DNA from 3 places in the Streptomyces sp. NPDC085524 genome. Region 1 is predicted to be linked to each of the others. Evidence: riboswitches for the same ligand, from Rfam matches in the RefSeq annotation. Region 1 holds a riboswitch; each other region holds the start of a gene.

Region 1 (4,935 bases):
CGAACTGCTCCACGAGGTCCGCGGGCGCGGGCTGATGATCGGCATCGAGTTCGGCCGGCCGTCCTCGCTGGGGCTGCGCAGCCGCTGGACGATGCTCCAGGCGGCCCGCAAGGGGCTCTTCGCGCAGATGGTCGTGGTGCCGCTGCTCCAGAAGCACCGGATCCTGACCCAGGTCTCCGGGGACCACCTCGAGGTGATCAAGCTCATCCCGCCGCTGATCGTGGACGAGCGGGACGTCGACCGGTTCGTCGGGGCCTTCCGCGCGGTCATGGACGAGGCGCACGGCGGGTCGGGGCTGATGTGGGACTTCGGCCGGACCCTGGTCAAGCAGGCGGTCGGCAACCGCTGACCGGCGGGAAGCGGGCCGACGGCCGCGGGAAGGGCGGGAGGGGAGCGCGCCGACGCGCTCCCCTCCCGCCCCTCCGTCAGTCGAGCAGCCGCTCGCGCAGACGGCTCCGGGTCCCGGGCGTGAGCCCGAGGCCCTGTTCCAGGTAGCGGTCCACGCCGCCCCAGGTCTCGTCGATGGTGTCGAAGGCCGCGACCAGGTACTCGGCGCGGGCGTCGAAGAGCGGGGCGAGCAGCTCCATCACCTCGGGGGAGCGGGCCTCGGCGGAGTCGTCGCTCCGGCGGACCCGGTAGCGGCGGTGCGGGGCGTTCGACTCCAGGTAGTCCGCGACGATCGCCTCGCGCTCCACGTCCAGCGCGAGCAGGGTGACGGCGATCGACAGGCCGGCCCGGTCCTTGCCGGCGGCGCAGTGCATCAGCGCCGGGACGCTGTCCTCGGCGAGGGCGTGCAGGACCCGGCTGTGCTCGGCGGTGCGGTTCTTGATCATCGCCCGGTACGAGTTCGTCATCCGGGCCGCGGCCTTCCCGTCGCCCAGGATCGAGCGGAGCTGCTCGAGGTCGCCGTCGCGGACCATCTTCCAGAACTCGCGGCCGTCGGCCGGATCCGAGAGCGGGATGTTCACGTTCCGCACGCCGGGCAGGTCCACGTCCGGGCCCTCCAGCGCGTGGTCGGCGCCGTTGCGGAAGTCGAACACGGTGTGCAGGCCGAGCGAATCGAGGAATTCCGCATCGGTTTCAGTGGCATGTGCGAGATGTCCGCTTCGATACAGTCGTCCCGTCCTGACCCTTCGTCCATCGGAAGTCGGCAATCCGCCCACATCGCGGAAATTGCGCACTCCGGACAGTTCCGGCTCCTGTATCTGCTGGGTCAAGGGAAGTCCTCCGCTTCGTGATCCTGCTCGTGGGTGCTCTGTCCGAATTACACTACTTGGCGACAACTTGCCATAAGTGGAGGCGAGATCGGGCGCGTCCCCGTGAGCCAGATCATACGGTGACCGTGAGTGCCTGATCGCGAAAGCCGAATGCCTGCGCCGGCGCGGTTGTTGGCGGGCGGGAATGGACGCAGGGTGACCAGCATTCCCCCGGTTTCCCGTGCCTGTGATTCCGTCAGGAAATTCACGGCTTGTTCGGTGCGGCCTTTTGGGATTACGTTCGCGACCGATCCGGGTGGATCGCCGAATCCTGCCGCCGCCCGGAAACCGCACTCGACCATTCACGCGCGGCAGGAGCGGGGGAACCAGGTAAGCCGCTGTCCCGGAAGTCAGCTCCGGGACGGCTAGGGGTGAAGCCGTACATGGTCCGTTCATGTACCGCCGGACATCTCCAGTCCGAACCCGACAGCTCACCTCGCAGGCGCCGGAGAGGAATTCGACATGCCTGCAAAGGGTAAGCACCGCCGCCCCAAGTCCCTTTCGATTTCGCGCGGCTTCGCCGTCGCCGGCACCGGTGGTGCGGCCCTCGCGCTGCCGCTGATGGGTGCGGCCGGCGCCCAGGCGGCCGGTGCCCCGGCCGCCGCGACGACGGCCACGGCCACCGTGGCCCCCGCGGCTGCCCCGCAGGTCCCCGCCGCGCTCCGGGCCGAGTCCGCCGCGCCGACCGTCTACACGGTCGTGCCGGGCGACTACCTCTCCAAGATCGCCGCCGAGAGCCACCTGTCCGGCGGCTGGCAGCAGCTCTACGCCGACAACCGCGAGGCGGTCGGCAGCAACCCCGACCTGATCCACCCCGGCCTGAAGCTGAACCTCGGCGGTGCGGGCGAGGCGGCTCCGGCGGAAACCGTCCCGGAGGCGGCTCCGGAAACCGCTCCGGAAACCGCTCCGGAATCGGCTCCGGAATCGGCTCCGGAGACCGCCCCGAAGACCGCTCCCAAGACGGCCCGGAGGACCGCTCCGCAGGCGGCCGAGCAGGCCGCCCCGGCGCAGAAGGAGTCCCCGGCCGAGGCCCCCGCGGCCAAGACCTCGGCCTCCGGCTTCGTGGCTCCGCTGGCCAGCACCGGCGTCTCGACCCAGTACAAGGTCGCGGGCAGCATGTGGTCCTCCGGCTACCACACCGGTGTCGACTTCATCGCGAGCTCCGGCACCACGGTCCGGGCCGTCGGAGCCGGCACCGTCGTCTCCGCCGGCTGGGGCGGCGCGTACGGCAACGAGGTCGTCATCCGGCACGCGGACGGCATGTACTCGCAGTACGGCCACCTCTCCTCGCTGTCCGTCTCGGTCGGCCAGAGCGTCACCGCAGGCCAGACCATCGGCCTGTCCGGTTCCACCGGCAACTCGACCGGCCCCCACCTGCACTTCGAGATCCGCACGGGCCCCTCCTACGGCTCCGACACCGACCCGCTGGGCTACCTCCGCTCGAAGGGCGTCAGCATCTGACGGCAGCCGCCGCCGGAGCACAGGCACGCGTGGGGCCGGGACCCGAGGGGGGTCCCGGCCCCACGTGTACGTATTCCTTATCCCCCGGGTGGTAAAGATCACGGCCCGTCAACCCCTCATTACGTTGGCGTAGGTTGGTTACGAGAGTGAAGGATGTCGTCTCGTGGCAGCGACGACGACGAAACCCAAGACCATCGGCTCGTACGCGGCGATCGGGGACAGCTTCACCGAGGGCGTGGGGGACCCGGGACCCGGGGACACTTATCTCGGCTGGGCGGACCGGCTCGCCGTGCTCCTGGCCGACCAGCATCCAGAAGGCGAATTCCGGTACGCGAACCTGGCCGTGCGCGGCAAACTCCTCGACCAGATCGTGGCCGACCAGGTCCCGCGGGCCAAGGCGCTCGCACCGGACCTCGTGACCTTCTGCGCCGGCGGCAACGACATCATCCGCCCCGGCACCGACCCGGACGACGTGGCCCAGCGGTTCGAGGCGGCCGTCGCCGACCTCACCGGAGCCGTCGGCCGGGTCGTGATCACCACCGGCTTCGACACCCGGGGCGTACCGGTCCTCAAGCACCTGCGGGGCAAGGTGGCGACGTACAGCGTCCACGTGCGCGCCATCGCCGACCGCTACGACTGCCCGGTGCTCGACCTCTGGTCCCTCAAGTCCGTACAGGACCGCCGGGCGTGGGACACCGACCGGCTGCACCTGTCGCCCGAGGGGCACACCCGGGTCGCGCTGCGGGCCGCGCAGGTGCTCGGACTGGACGTGCCGGCCGACCCCGACCAGCCCTGGCCGCCGGAGCGCCCGCGCGGCTCGGTCGACGTGACCCGCGACAACATCCACTGGGCGCGCGAGCACCTGGTGCCCTGGATCGGCCGCCGGCTGCGCGGCGAGTCCTCCGGGGACCACGTCGAGGCGAAGCGGCCGGACCTGCTGCCGCTGTAGACGGGGGAGCCGGGACACTGCCCGGGGCCGCCGGGGGACGACACGCGCGGGGGATGCGGAATCCTTCGGGGCCGGTGTGCGTTGGGATGCTCGTAGACCGACGAACATCCCCACCGCACCCTCATACCGACCGCACCGTCCCTGGAGGCGCCTTGACCGGCTCTCGTCCCCTGCGTCCCCGGCTGCGCGCCCTGCGGCCCGAAGCCTTCGGCGCGGACCCCTCGGGCGCGCGGCTGGAGCGGATCCGCCGCTCGCCGAACTTCGCCGACGGCGTCTTCCAGAATCCGGTCGGTGCCCGGAACAGGCCCTCCGGGTCGATGGCGGAGTTCGCCAAGATCTACTTCCACCGCGAGCAGCGGATCCGGCGGGCTCCGGCCGCACCGATCCCGGTCTACCCGACCACTCTCGCCGAGCTGGCGAAACCGCCGGTGAGCGGCCTGCGCCTGACCTGGATGGGCCACTCCAGCGTGCTCGCGGAGATCGACGGCCGCCGCGTGCTGTTCGACCCCGTGTGGGGCCAGCGGTGCTCCCCGTTCCCCTTCGCCGGTCCCAAGCGGCTGCACCCCGTACCGGTCCCGCTGGCCTCGCTGGGCACCGTCGACGTGGTGGTGATCTCGCACGACCACTACGACCACCTGGACCTGCCGACGATCAAGGCGCTGGCCGGTACGGACACGGTTTTCGCGGTCCCGCTGGGCGTCGGCGCGCACCTGGAGCACTGGGGGGTCCCGGCCGACCGGCTGCGCGAGCTCGACTGGAACGAGAGCACCAAGGTCGCCGGTCTCACGCTCACCGCGACCCCCGCCCGCCACTTCTGCGGCCGCGGCCTGCGCAACCAGCAGCACACCCTGTGGGCCTCCTGGGTCGTCGCGGGCGACGAGCACCGGATCTACCACAGCGGCGACACCGGCTACTTCCCCGGCTTCCGGGAGATCGGCGCCGAACACGGCCCCTTCGACGCCACGATGATCCAGATCGGCGCGTACTCGGAGTACTGGCCCGACATCCACATGACGCCCGAGGAGGGCATCCGCGCCCACCTCGACCTGCAGGGCGGCGCCCCGCACGGGGTGTTCCTGCCGATCCACTGGGGCACCTTCAACCTGGCACTGCACCCGTGGGCCGAGCCCGGGGAGTGGACGGTGGACGCCGCCGTGGGAGCCGGGCAGGCCGTGGCGGTCCCGAGGCCGGGCGAGCCCTTCGAGCCCGGGGGCGCCGTCCCCGTCGATCCCTGGTGGCGGCCGGTGGCCGAGTCCATCGCCCACCCCT
Region 2 (4,935 bases), on a different contig from region 1:
CCCGTATCCGGCGGACAGGACGACGAGGCCCTGGACCCCGTGCTCGCCGCAGGCGGCCACCGCTTCCGGGACCCGGTCGGCGGGGACTGCGATCACCGCGAGGTCGACGGGCGCGCCGATGGCCTCGACGGTGCGGTAGGCGCGGACGCCGTCGAGCAGGTCGCGGGTGACGGCCTCGTTGACGGCGTACAGGTGGCCGTGGAAACCGCTGTCGCGCAGGTTGCGCAGGGCCGCTGCGCCGACGCCCGCTCCGGAGCGGCTGACGCCGACGACCGCCACCGAGCCGGGGGCGAGCAGGCGCTGCACCGAGCGGGCCTCGGCGCGCTGTTCGCGGGCGCGCTGGACGGCGAGGGAGTGGGCGGTGGGTTCGAGGTCGAGGGTGAGGTGGACGGAGCCGTCCTCGAAGCTGCGCTTCTGCTCGTAGCCGACGTCCGTGAACACCTTGATCATCTTGGTGTTGGCGGGCAGCACCTCGGCGGCGAACCGGCGGATGCCGCGCTCCCGGGCCACCGCCCCGATGTGTTCGAGGAGGGCGGAGGCGACGCCGCGCCCCTGGTGGGCGTCCTGGACGAGGAAGGCGACCTCGGCCTCGTCGGCGGGGGCGGAGGAGGGCCGCCCGTCGGGGCCGATGCGGTCGTAGCGGACGGTGCCGATGAACTCCCCGCCGATGGTCGCGGCGAGGCCGACGCGGTCCACGTAGTCGTGGTGCGTGAAGCGGTGCACGTCGCGGTCGGACAGGCGGGGGTAGGGCGCGAAGAAGCGGTAGTACTTCGACTCGTCGGAGACCTGCTCGTAGAAGCTGACCAGGCGGCCCGCGTCCGCGGTGGTGATCGGCCTGATGCGGGCGGTGCCGCCGTCGCGCAGGACGACGTCCGCTTCCCAGTGGGCCGGGTACGAGGGGTCCGACTCGATGGTCATGCCCATACCTTACGGGCCGGAAGCGCGCGCGGACGGGGCGGGTCGCGCTCGCGCGGCGCGATAGGCATTACAGGACGAAACGGTGCAAGCTGGGGATGGCCGAACGGCGGGAGATCCGGGACGAAGGTCGGTCCGAGCATTCCGGGCTTCATGAGAGACTGGTCTAGACAACCGTAAGAACCTGAAGGGCATCACCATGGCAGAGCGCCGCGTCAACGTCGGTTGGGCCGAGGGCCTGCACGCTCGTCCCGCCTCGATCTTCGTCCGTGCGACGACCGCTTCCGGCGTCCCGGTGACCATCGCGAAGGCCGGCGGCGACCCCGTCAACGCCGGTTCCATGCTGGCGGTTCTGGGCCTGGGCGCCCAGGGCGGCGAGGAGATCGTCCTCGCCTCCGAGGCCGATGGCGCGGAGGCCGCGCTGGACCGCCTCGCGAAGCTGGTCGCCGAGGGTCTCGAGGAGCTCCCCGAGACCGTCTGACCCTTCGGGTTCGCCCGCACCACCCGCCGAAGCCGCGGCCCCCTCCCGGAGGCCGCGGCTTCGTCATGTCCGCCGCCCTGCACCCGCAAGCCGGCGCGGGGCACAGTCCTCCAGCTCGTCCGGTGCGCACCTGCGAGCCGAGGCCGGGCACGTTCCAGCCCCTCCGGCGTCTGAGGAGCGGGGTCCGGGCGGAGCCCCGGCGGCGGAGCCGCACCCGTGAACCGTCGGCCCGGTCGCACCCGCGCACAGGCCCGCCGCAAGCGAATTGCACGCACCGGAATTCCGCGCGCCCGAATTCACCGGCACCACGCGCGGACAGCGGACCGCACCACGCTCGGCGAATTCGCGGAGAATCCGAATTCGACCGGCGGCGCACTCGCACCCGTCCTTTGTATACGGCTCCTGTTAATGCCGGCCGCTCGACATGTTTACGGCAGGTTGCGAAGTGCTCACCACCGCCGGGATCCGCAGCCGGTGCGCCCCCGTCGCGCGCTCCGCGTGGACCGCGGCCAGCGCCCGCGCCCGCTCCGCGTCGCCCCGGGCCACGGCGTCCACCACCGCGCCGTGCTCCGCCCAGGACTCCACCGGCCGGGCCGGCGCCTCCACCACGTACATCCACGCGACCTTGTGCCGCATCTGCGTGAGCAGGGCGATCAGCCCCGGGCTGCCCGAGGCCTGGGCCAGCGTCTCGTGGAACCAGCCGCCCAGGGACCGCAGGTCCTCCCCCTGGCCCCGCCTGGCCCGCTCCTGGCCCAACCTGACCAGCCCGCGCAGCACCTTGAGGTGCGCCTCGGTGCGGCGCCGGGCGGCCCTGGCCGCGGCCAGCGGCTCCAGCAGCATCCGCAGCTCCAGCAGATCGGCCGCCTCCTGCTCCGTCGGCTCGGCGACGCAGGCCCCCGCGTGCCGCCGCGTGGTCACGAACCCCTCGGACTCCAGGGTCCGCAGCGCCTCGCGGACCGGGACGCGGGAGACCCCGTACCGGCGGGCCAGCACCTCCTCGGTCAGTCTGCTGCCCGGCCCGAAGACCCCGGAGACGATGTCGTCGCGAATTGCCGTGCATACCGCGTGCGCAGGAATACGCAAGACCGGACCTCCGCTTTTTCCGACTCACACCCTCATTGGTGCCACTACTGCTGCGACTCTATTGCAACACACGATGATTTCCGAGAGCGGCCGGAAAGGGGAGATCCGGAAATCCCGCCGAAACACGAAGGCCCCGGCTCGGGGAGCCGGGGCCTTTCGGTGGAGCAGGCGGTGCGCAGGAGTCGGTCAGACGTCGACGCCGTGCGAGCGCAGGTAGGCGAGGGGGTTGATGTCCGAGCCGTACTTGGCGCCGGTACGGGCCTCGAAGTGCAGGTGCGGGCCGCTGGAGTTGCCCGTGGAGCCCGACAGGCCGATCTGCTGGCCCGCGACGACCTGCTGGCCGACGGAGACGTTCAGCCGCAGCATGTGGCCGTACTGCGTGTAGGTGCCGTCGTTGTGCTTGATGACGACGTTGTTGCCGTACGCGCCGCCCCAGCCCGCCTCGACGACGACACCGGCGCCCACGGCGTGCACCGAGGTGCCCTCGTCGGCGTGGAAGTCGATGCCCGTGTGGCTGCCGGAGGACCACATGCCGCCGCCCGCGTGGTACTGCGTGGAGACGTAGGAGCCGTCGACCGGAGCCACGAAGGTGTTGAGGCGCTTGCGCTCCTCCTCACGGGCCGCACGCTCGGCGGCGTCGCGCTCGGCCTTCGCCTTGGCCTCGGCGAGGCGCTTGGCCTCGGCGGCAGCCTGCTTGGCGTCGGCCTCGGCCTGCGCCTTGGCGGCGGCCTGCTCGGCGGCGTGCTGCTGGGAGTCGGCCTGCTCGGCGATGTCGGCGGGGAGCTCCTCGGCGACCACGACCGCGCCGAGCGCGTTGTCCTGGTGCTCGTTGGCGCCGTTGTCCGCGGCGAAGGCCGGGGCGGCGAGGGTGCCGACGACGCCGGTGGTGGCGAGGGCGGCTATGCCGGCGTAACCGGCGGTCTTGCGGCTCAGACGGCTGGAACCACGGTGCTTACCGGAGCCGGCGGGACGACTGCCAAACGCCATGAAGGGGCTGATCCTTTCCTTCCTTCTCGCCTACCGGGTTAGCTGACGGGTTCGGAGCAGGAAGGTCTCCTACGGGCCTCCTCTTGCGAGGGGGTCCGATTCACCCCAGGGACTGATGTGGGTCCCCGGCTCCCCAGGCTCGCGCCTGACGGGGACTCGGCGATCGCTGCCCGGTGCCGCGGATGCGGCGCGTACAACTGACGGACAGCACGGCCGACGCTAGGCGGATCATCAGCCAATCACCAAACAGACACGCCTTTTTGTTGCGTACGCCACACCGCAAACAAGCAACCTCGCCACGAAACAGACAAAAGGGGCCCGAGCGGCCAAGCCGCCCGGGCCCCTTCAAGAAGCGCCGGTCAGGCGCCAGTTGGGAGCGTCAGTGGGTCACTTCAGTTGGTGACGACGCTGACTTCACCGATCCCGAGGGCGCGCACCGGCTCCTCGATCACCGACGCGTCGCCCACCAGGACCGTGACGAGCCGGTCCGCCGGGAAGGCGTTCACGACCGCCGAAGTGGCCTCCACGGTGCCCGTTTCGGCGAGCCGGGCGTACAACTGCGCCTGGTAGTCGTCCGGGAGCTCCTGCTCGACCTGGTCGGCGAGGGTGCCGGCGACGGAGGCCGCCGTCTCGAACTTCAGCGGGGCCACGCCCACCAGGTTCTGCACCGCCACATCCCGTTCGGCGTCGGTCAGGCCGCCCTCCGCGAGGGTGCGGAGCACCTTCCAGAGGTCCTCCAGGGCCGGTCCGGTGTTCGGGGTGTCCACCGAGCCGCTGATGGCGAGCATCGAGGCGCCCTTGCCGTCCGCGGTGGAGCGCAGCACCTGGCCGAAGGCGCGCACGCCGTACGTGTACCCCTTCTCCTCGCGCAGCACCTTGTCCAGGCGGGAGGTGAGGGTGCCGCCCAGGCAGTACGTGCCGAGCACCTGGGCCGCCCAGACCCGGTCGTGGCGGTCCGCCCCGATGCGGCCGATCAGCAGCTGCGTCTGGACGGCGCCGGGCCTGTCCACGATGACCACGCGGCCGGTGTCGTCCGCGGTCACCGGAGGCACCGGGAGCGGCTCGGCGGCGTCGCCCGTCCAGGTGCCCAGGGTGTCCGCCAGCACGGCGTCCAGGTCGATGCCGGTCAGGTCGCCGACCACCACCGCGGTGGAGGTGGCGGGGCGCACGTGGGCCTCGTAGAAGGCGCGTACGGCGGTCGCGTCGATCCGGGCGACCGTCTCCTCGGTGCCCTGGCGCGGGCGGGACATCCGCAGGGTGGCCGGGAAGAGCTCCTTGGAGAGCTGCTTGGCGGCCCGGCGCTGCGGGTTGGCCTGCTCGTGCGGGATCTCGTCGAGCCGGTTGCGCACCAGCCGGTCGACCTCGCTGTCGGCGAAGGCGGGTGCGCGCAGCGCCTCGGCGAGCAGGCCGAGGGCCTTGTGCAGGCGGGAGGCCGGGACCTCCAGGGAGACCCGCAGGCCCGGGTGGTC
Region 3 (4,935 bases), on a different contig from region 1:
TCGGGCAGGCGGGTCAGCAGCGCAGCCAGGGCCGTTTGGCCTTCCAGGCGGGCCAGGGGGGCTCCCAGGCAGTAGTGGATGCCGTGGCCGTATCCGAGGTGTTGATTGTCGCTCCGGGAGAGGTCCAGGGTGTCCGGATCGGTGAACCGCTCCGGGTCGCGGTCGGCGGCGGCGAGGACCACAAGGACAGGGTCGCCGGCCGGGATGTCCTGGCCGCCCAGCGTCAGCGGCTGCGTCGCGTACCGCCAGGTGGCCAGTTCCACGGGACCGTCATAGCGGAGCAGTTCTTCGATGCCGGTCTCCAGCAGCTCTGTTTCTCCAGCAGCGAGGGAGGCCTGGAGACGCTCGCGTTGACCGGGATTCCGCAGCAGAGCGTAGGCTCCGTTGCCGATGAGGTTGATCGTCGTTTCAAAACCGGCGAAGAGCAGCACGAAGCACATCGCAGCGGCTTCGTTCTCGGTGAGGTGCTCGCCGTGGTCGCTCGCCCGGATCAGTCCGGAGATCAAATCGTCACCCAGGTCGTCGCGCTTGCGGTGGATGAGCTCGACGAGGTAGCTGCGGATCTGCTTGACCGAGCGAGCCACCCCACCGCGCGGGCCTCCGGCGTGGCGGATCATCATGCCGGCCCAGTCGCGGAAGTCGTCCTGGTCCTCGCGCGGTACGCCGAGCATCTCGCAGATCGCGTAAATGGGGAGCGGGAAGGCGAACTCGTGGATGAGGTCCGCCTCCCCCCGTTCCGCGAAACCGTCGAGGAGCTGATTCGTCAGCTCCTGCACACGTCCTGTGAACTCGGCGACCCGGCGCGGGGTGAACGCCTTCGACACCAGCCGCCGCAGCCGGGTGTGGTCCGGCGGGTCGATGTTGAGCAGGTGCGTCATCAGCTCCGCCTTGCGCTCCCCCGGGATCCCGGTCTTGCCCTTGGCGTGCGCTGATCCCGCGTGGTGTGCCGGGTTCTTGCTGAGCCGCTGGTCGGCGAGGGCCTGGCGGGCATCGGCGTACCGGGTGACCAGCCAGGCCTCGACCCCGCTGGGGAGCTTGGTGCGGTGCACCGGGGAGTTTTCCCGCAGCCAGGCGTAGGCGGGGTAGGGGTCGGTCGCGAACTCCCAGTCGAACAGACGGGGCGGCGGGGTAGGGGAGGCGTCTTCGTGCACCTCCTGACCGTAACCGTGACGGGCCGAAGCACCTCACAGCCGCCGTGATCTTCTCCCGGACCTGGAACGGCCGCGAGCAGAAGCTCCAGGCGGGCGGCTGGGCCGGCGGACCCCCGCCGCCGGCCGGATCACGGGGAACTGTGGGGAGGTGTACGTCGGAGGAGGCGACCCGGACCGGCGGGTGTCCCCTGCCGAATCCCGTCTGCAGACCGTGCTTGCGAGTTTGCTGACGCGTCTGCCGGATCTGGAACTCGCCGTTCCGCCCGAAGGGCTGCGCTGGCGCGGCGGACTCGTCATGCGTGGCCTGCGCACTCTTCCCGTTCGCTTCGCAGTACCGAACGCCTGAGTCGCACCTGATCCGAAGTCAGTTTCCGACCCAACTTGTGACATGCGTTCGATGGCCGCTAGGTTCTGCCGTTACCCCGCCGTTATGCGAAAGGTGCAGCCTCATGCGTTCCGGGAACGGCCGCCACAGACGCCCCCGTCAGGTGCCCGCGATAGTCGTCACTGCCGGAGTCACCGGCTCCGCGCTGGCTCTGCCGCTGCTCGCCGCCACCGGCGCGAGCGCGGCGGACACGTCCACGTGGGACAAGGTCGCCGAATGCGAGAGCGGCGGCAGTTGGAGCGCCAACTTCGGCAGCGGTGCCTACGGCGGGCTCCAGTTCACCCAGGAGGAGTGGCGGGAGGCCGGCGGGCTCGACTTCGCGGAGCGGGCCGACCTCGCCAGCCGTTCCCAGCAGATAGCCATCGCCGAGCGGGTGCTCGCCGCGAAGGGCCCGCAGGCGTGGCCGATGTGCGCGGCGCCCGCCGGGCTGGACGCGCAGGGCCCCGCCGCCGTGGTCGACCCCGGCCAGCCCGGCAACCACGGGACCGTCGGCCCCGCGCCCTCCCGCCCGGACGACGCCGTGCCGAACTCGGGCGCCGTGCCGCCGTCCACCGACTTCGGGGCGCCGACCCCGGGGATCGCCGACGGCCCGCTCGGCCCGAACCTCGGACTGCCCGTCATGCCTCCGGCCGACCTCCCGGTCGAGGAGCCCTCGGCTCCGGGCAACTCGAACAACCAGGGCAACCAAGGCAACCCGGGCGATCAGGGCAACCAGGGCAACTCGGGTAAGCCTGCGGACCCGGGCACCCCGACGGCTCCGTCCACCACCCCGCCCGCGACGGCCCCCGCGACCCCGGGCCTGCCCCCGGCCACCACTCCGGCGGACCCGAACGCCCCCGCGGCCCCTGACGCCTCCACGGCCCCGCTCGCCGCTCCCGGCGAGGGCAGCGGCAAGCACCGCGGGGCGCCCGCGGCCGAGGTGCCCGCGGCTTCTGACGCCGCGTCGAAGCCCACGTACACCGTGAAGGCGGGCGACAGCCTGACGGCCATCGCGGATGCCAAGGGGGTCAAGGGCGGCTGGGACGCCCTTTACAAGGCCAACGAGCAGGTCATCGGCGGGGACGCGGACTTGATCAAGCCCGGACAGAACCTGGATCTAACCGCGCAATAAGGGCACTTCACCCTTCCGGAAAGAGTTGATTGTCCGTTTCGTTCGAATGAGACATGTGTCTCTTCCGGTCAACTGGCGTGTCCCGCCCAGGGGCTTCCGCAAACCCCGTCCTCACCTGCGCAAACACCCTTGGGGAGAGCGCAAGTAGGGGTCGTCTCCCCCCGATGCGGCGCGTTGAACATCGGGGGGAGACCTGTCTACCTTCTGAATCGCCCGCCACCGCGGGCTCCTTCGACCGCATCGCCGAGTCCTGCCGGCGGACGGGGGGAACAGTCGTCGCGTCAAGCGCCGAAGGCAGGAGCGGGGGACCCAAGGTAGGTGCCGGGAACGGCCGTCCGGAGACGGGCGGCAACCGGCTAGGGGTCAAGACGTGCGCTAGGTCGCACGGCCGGGCAACTCATCCGCCCGAACCCGACAGCTCACCTCGTAGGCGTCGGTGAGGAGAACCTCATGCTGCTTTCCGGCAAGGGCAAGCACCGTCGCGCCACCAAGGCCGTCCGCATCGCCACGCTCGCCGGTGTCGCCGGTGCCGTCGTCGCCGCGCCGCTGATGGCCGCGGGCACCGCGAGTGCCGCCACCGCGAGCGAGTGGGACCGCGTCGCCCAGTGCGAGTCCGGTGGCAACTGGGCCATCAACACGGGCAACGGCTACTACGGCGGCCTGCAGTTCTCTTCCTCCACCTGGGCCGCGTACGGCGGCAAGTCGTACGCCCCGCAGGCCAACCAGGCCTCGAAGTCCCAGCAGATAGCCATCGCCGAGAAGGTCCTCAAGGGCCAGGGCAAGGGCGCCTGGCCGTCCTGCGGCGTGGGTCTGTCGAACTCCTCCTACACGGGCGGCGGCTCGACCGAGACCCCGAAGACCGAGACCAAGAAGACCCAGCCGAAGAAGACCGAGACCAAGAAGGCCGAGCCGAAGAAGACGGAGCCCAAGCGCTCCGAGACCCCGGCCCCGACCACCCGGTCCGAGCGCACCGAGGCCCCGAAGACCGGCAACGGCTCGTACGAGGTCAAGGACGGCGACACCCTCGGCGGCATCGCCGACGCCAACGGCGTCAAGGGCGGCTGGGAGAAGCTCTTCGAGCTGAACAAGGACATCGTGTCCGACGCCGACCTGATCTTCCCGGGTCAGAAGCTGAAGCTCAGCTGAACGATGCGGCAATAGCCGCAGGTTTCTTCACCACACGTGACAGCCCCACCGCCCGGCGCGCCTTCCCCTCCACGCGCCGGGCGGCGGCGTGTGCACGGCCAAGACACCTTCCTCCGCAGCTGTATGTCCTGGAACGGGGGTATTCGGGCCCTTTTTCGTCCCAGGACCCGGGCGGTCGGCGGGCCGAGTGCCCGGAGCCGGTTAGGCTCTAAGCGGCAAGGCCGTCCCACGGCCTGACATGCCGCCGCACACCCAGCGTCACATCCCAGAAGGAGATGCTCGTGCCGTCCATCGACGTCGTCGTAGCCCGGGAAATCCTGGACTCCCGAGGCAACCCCACGGTCGAGGTCGAGGTGGGCCTCGACGATGGCAGCACCGGCCGTGCTGCAGTTCCGTCCGGTGCCTCCACCGGTGCATTCGAAGCCGTAGAGCTCCGTGACGGTGACCCCGACCGCTACCTCGGCAAGGGCGTCGAGAAGGCCGTCCTCGCCGTCATCGAGCAGCTCGGCCCCGAGCTCGTCGGCTACGACGCCACCGAGCAGCGCCTGATCGACCAGGCGATGATCGACCTGGACGCCACCGAGAACAAGGGCTCCCTCGGCGCCAACGCCATCCTCGGTGTCTCCCTCGCCGTGGCGCACGCCGCGTCCGAGGCCTCCGACCTTCCGCTCTTCCGCTACCTCGGCGGTCCGAACGCGCACCTGCTGCCCGTTCCGATGATGAACATCCTCAACGGTGGGTCGCACGCCGACTCCAACGTTGACATCCAGGAGTTCATGATCGCCCCGATCGGCGCGGAGTCCTTCTCCGAGGCGCTGCGCTGGGGTGCCGAGGTCTACCACACCCTCAAGAAGGTCCTGCACGCCAAGGGCCTCTCCACCGGTCTCGGCGACGAGGGCGGCTTCGCCCCGAACCTGGAGTCCAACCGCGCCGCGCTCGACCTCATCATCGAGGCCATCAAGCAGGCCGGTTACACCCCGGGCACGGACATCGCGCTCGCGCTGGACGTCGCCGCGTCCGAGTTCTACAAGGACGGCCAGTACGAGTTCGAGGGCAAGTCCCGCTCGGCCGCCGAGATGACCGACTACTACGCCGAGCTCGTCGAGGCGTACCCGCTCGTCTCCATCGAGGACCCGCTGTTC

The links. A riboswitch is a leader RNA that binds a small molecule or an ion and turns the genes downstream of it on or off. The one in region 1 is predicted to bind cyclic di-AMP.
Region 2: another riboswitch for cyclic di-AMP. It lies ahead of ACIGFK_RS30845 (M23 family metallopeptidase); the one in region 1 lies ahead of ACIGFK_RS02320 (LysM peptidoglycan-binding domain-containing M23 family metallopeptidase).
Region 3: another riboswitch for cyclic di-AMP. It lies ahead of ACIGFK_RS27500 (transglycosylase family protein); the one in region 1 lies ahead of ACIGFK_RS02320 (LysM peptidoglycan-binding domain-containing M23 family metallopeptidase).

What each region holds. Positions count from the first base shown of each region.
Region 1 covers NZ_JBITTH010000001.1:520,121-525,055, reverse strand. Annotated here, with positions in the region: gene ACIGFK_RS02330 (aspartate aminotransferase family protein) at 1-349, shown strand, start outside; gene ACIGFK_RS02325 (tyrosine-protein phosphatase) at 426-1,217, opposite strand; cyclic di-AMP (ydaO/yuaA leader) riboswitch at 1,509-1,714, shown strand; gene ACIGFK_RS02320 (LysM peptidoglycan-binding domain-containing M23 family metallopeptidase) at 1,719-2,717, shown strand; gene ACIGFK_RS02315 (SGNH/GDSL hydrolase family protein) at 2,881-3,666, shown strand; gene ACIGFK_RS02310 (MBL fold metallo-hydrolase) at 3,819-4,935, shown strand, end outside.
Region 2 covers NZ_JBITTH010000024.1:38,501-43,435, forward strand. Annotated here, with positions in the region: gene ACIGFK_RS30830 (GNAT family N-acetyltransferase) at 1-924, opposite strand, end outside; gene ACIGFK_RS30835 (HPr family phosphocarrier protein) at 1,115-1,396, shown strand; gene ACIGFK_RS30840 (GntR family transcriptional regulator) at 1,802-2,479, opposite strand; gene ACIGFK_RS30845 (M23 family metallopeptidase) at 2,666-3,466, opposite strand; cyclic di-AMP (ydaO/yuaA leader) riboswitch at 3,479-3,638, opposite strand; gene ACIGFK_RS30850 (M16 family metallopeptidase) at 3,859-4,935, opposite strand, start outside.
Region 3 covers NZ_JBITTH010000019.1:162,910-167,844, forward strand. Annotated here, with positions in the region: gene ACIGFK_RS27485 (cytochrome P450) at 1-1,151, opposite strand, end outside; partial or broken gene ACIGFK_RS27490 (cytochrome P450) at 1,357-1,497, shown strand; gene ACIGFK_RS27495 (transglycosylase family protein) at 1,601-2,647, shown strand; cyclic di-AMP (ydaO/yuaA leader) riboswitch at 2,924-3,095, shown strand; gene ACIGFK_RS27500 (transglycosylase family protein) at 3,098-3,793, shown strand; gene eno (phosphopyruvate hydratase) at 4,069-4,935, shown strand, end outside.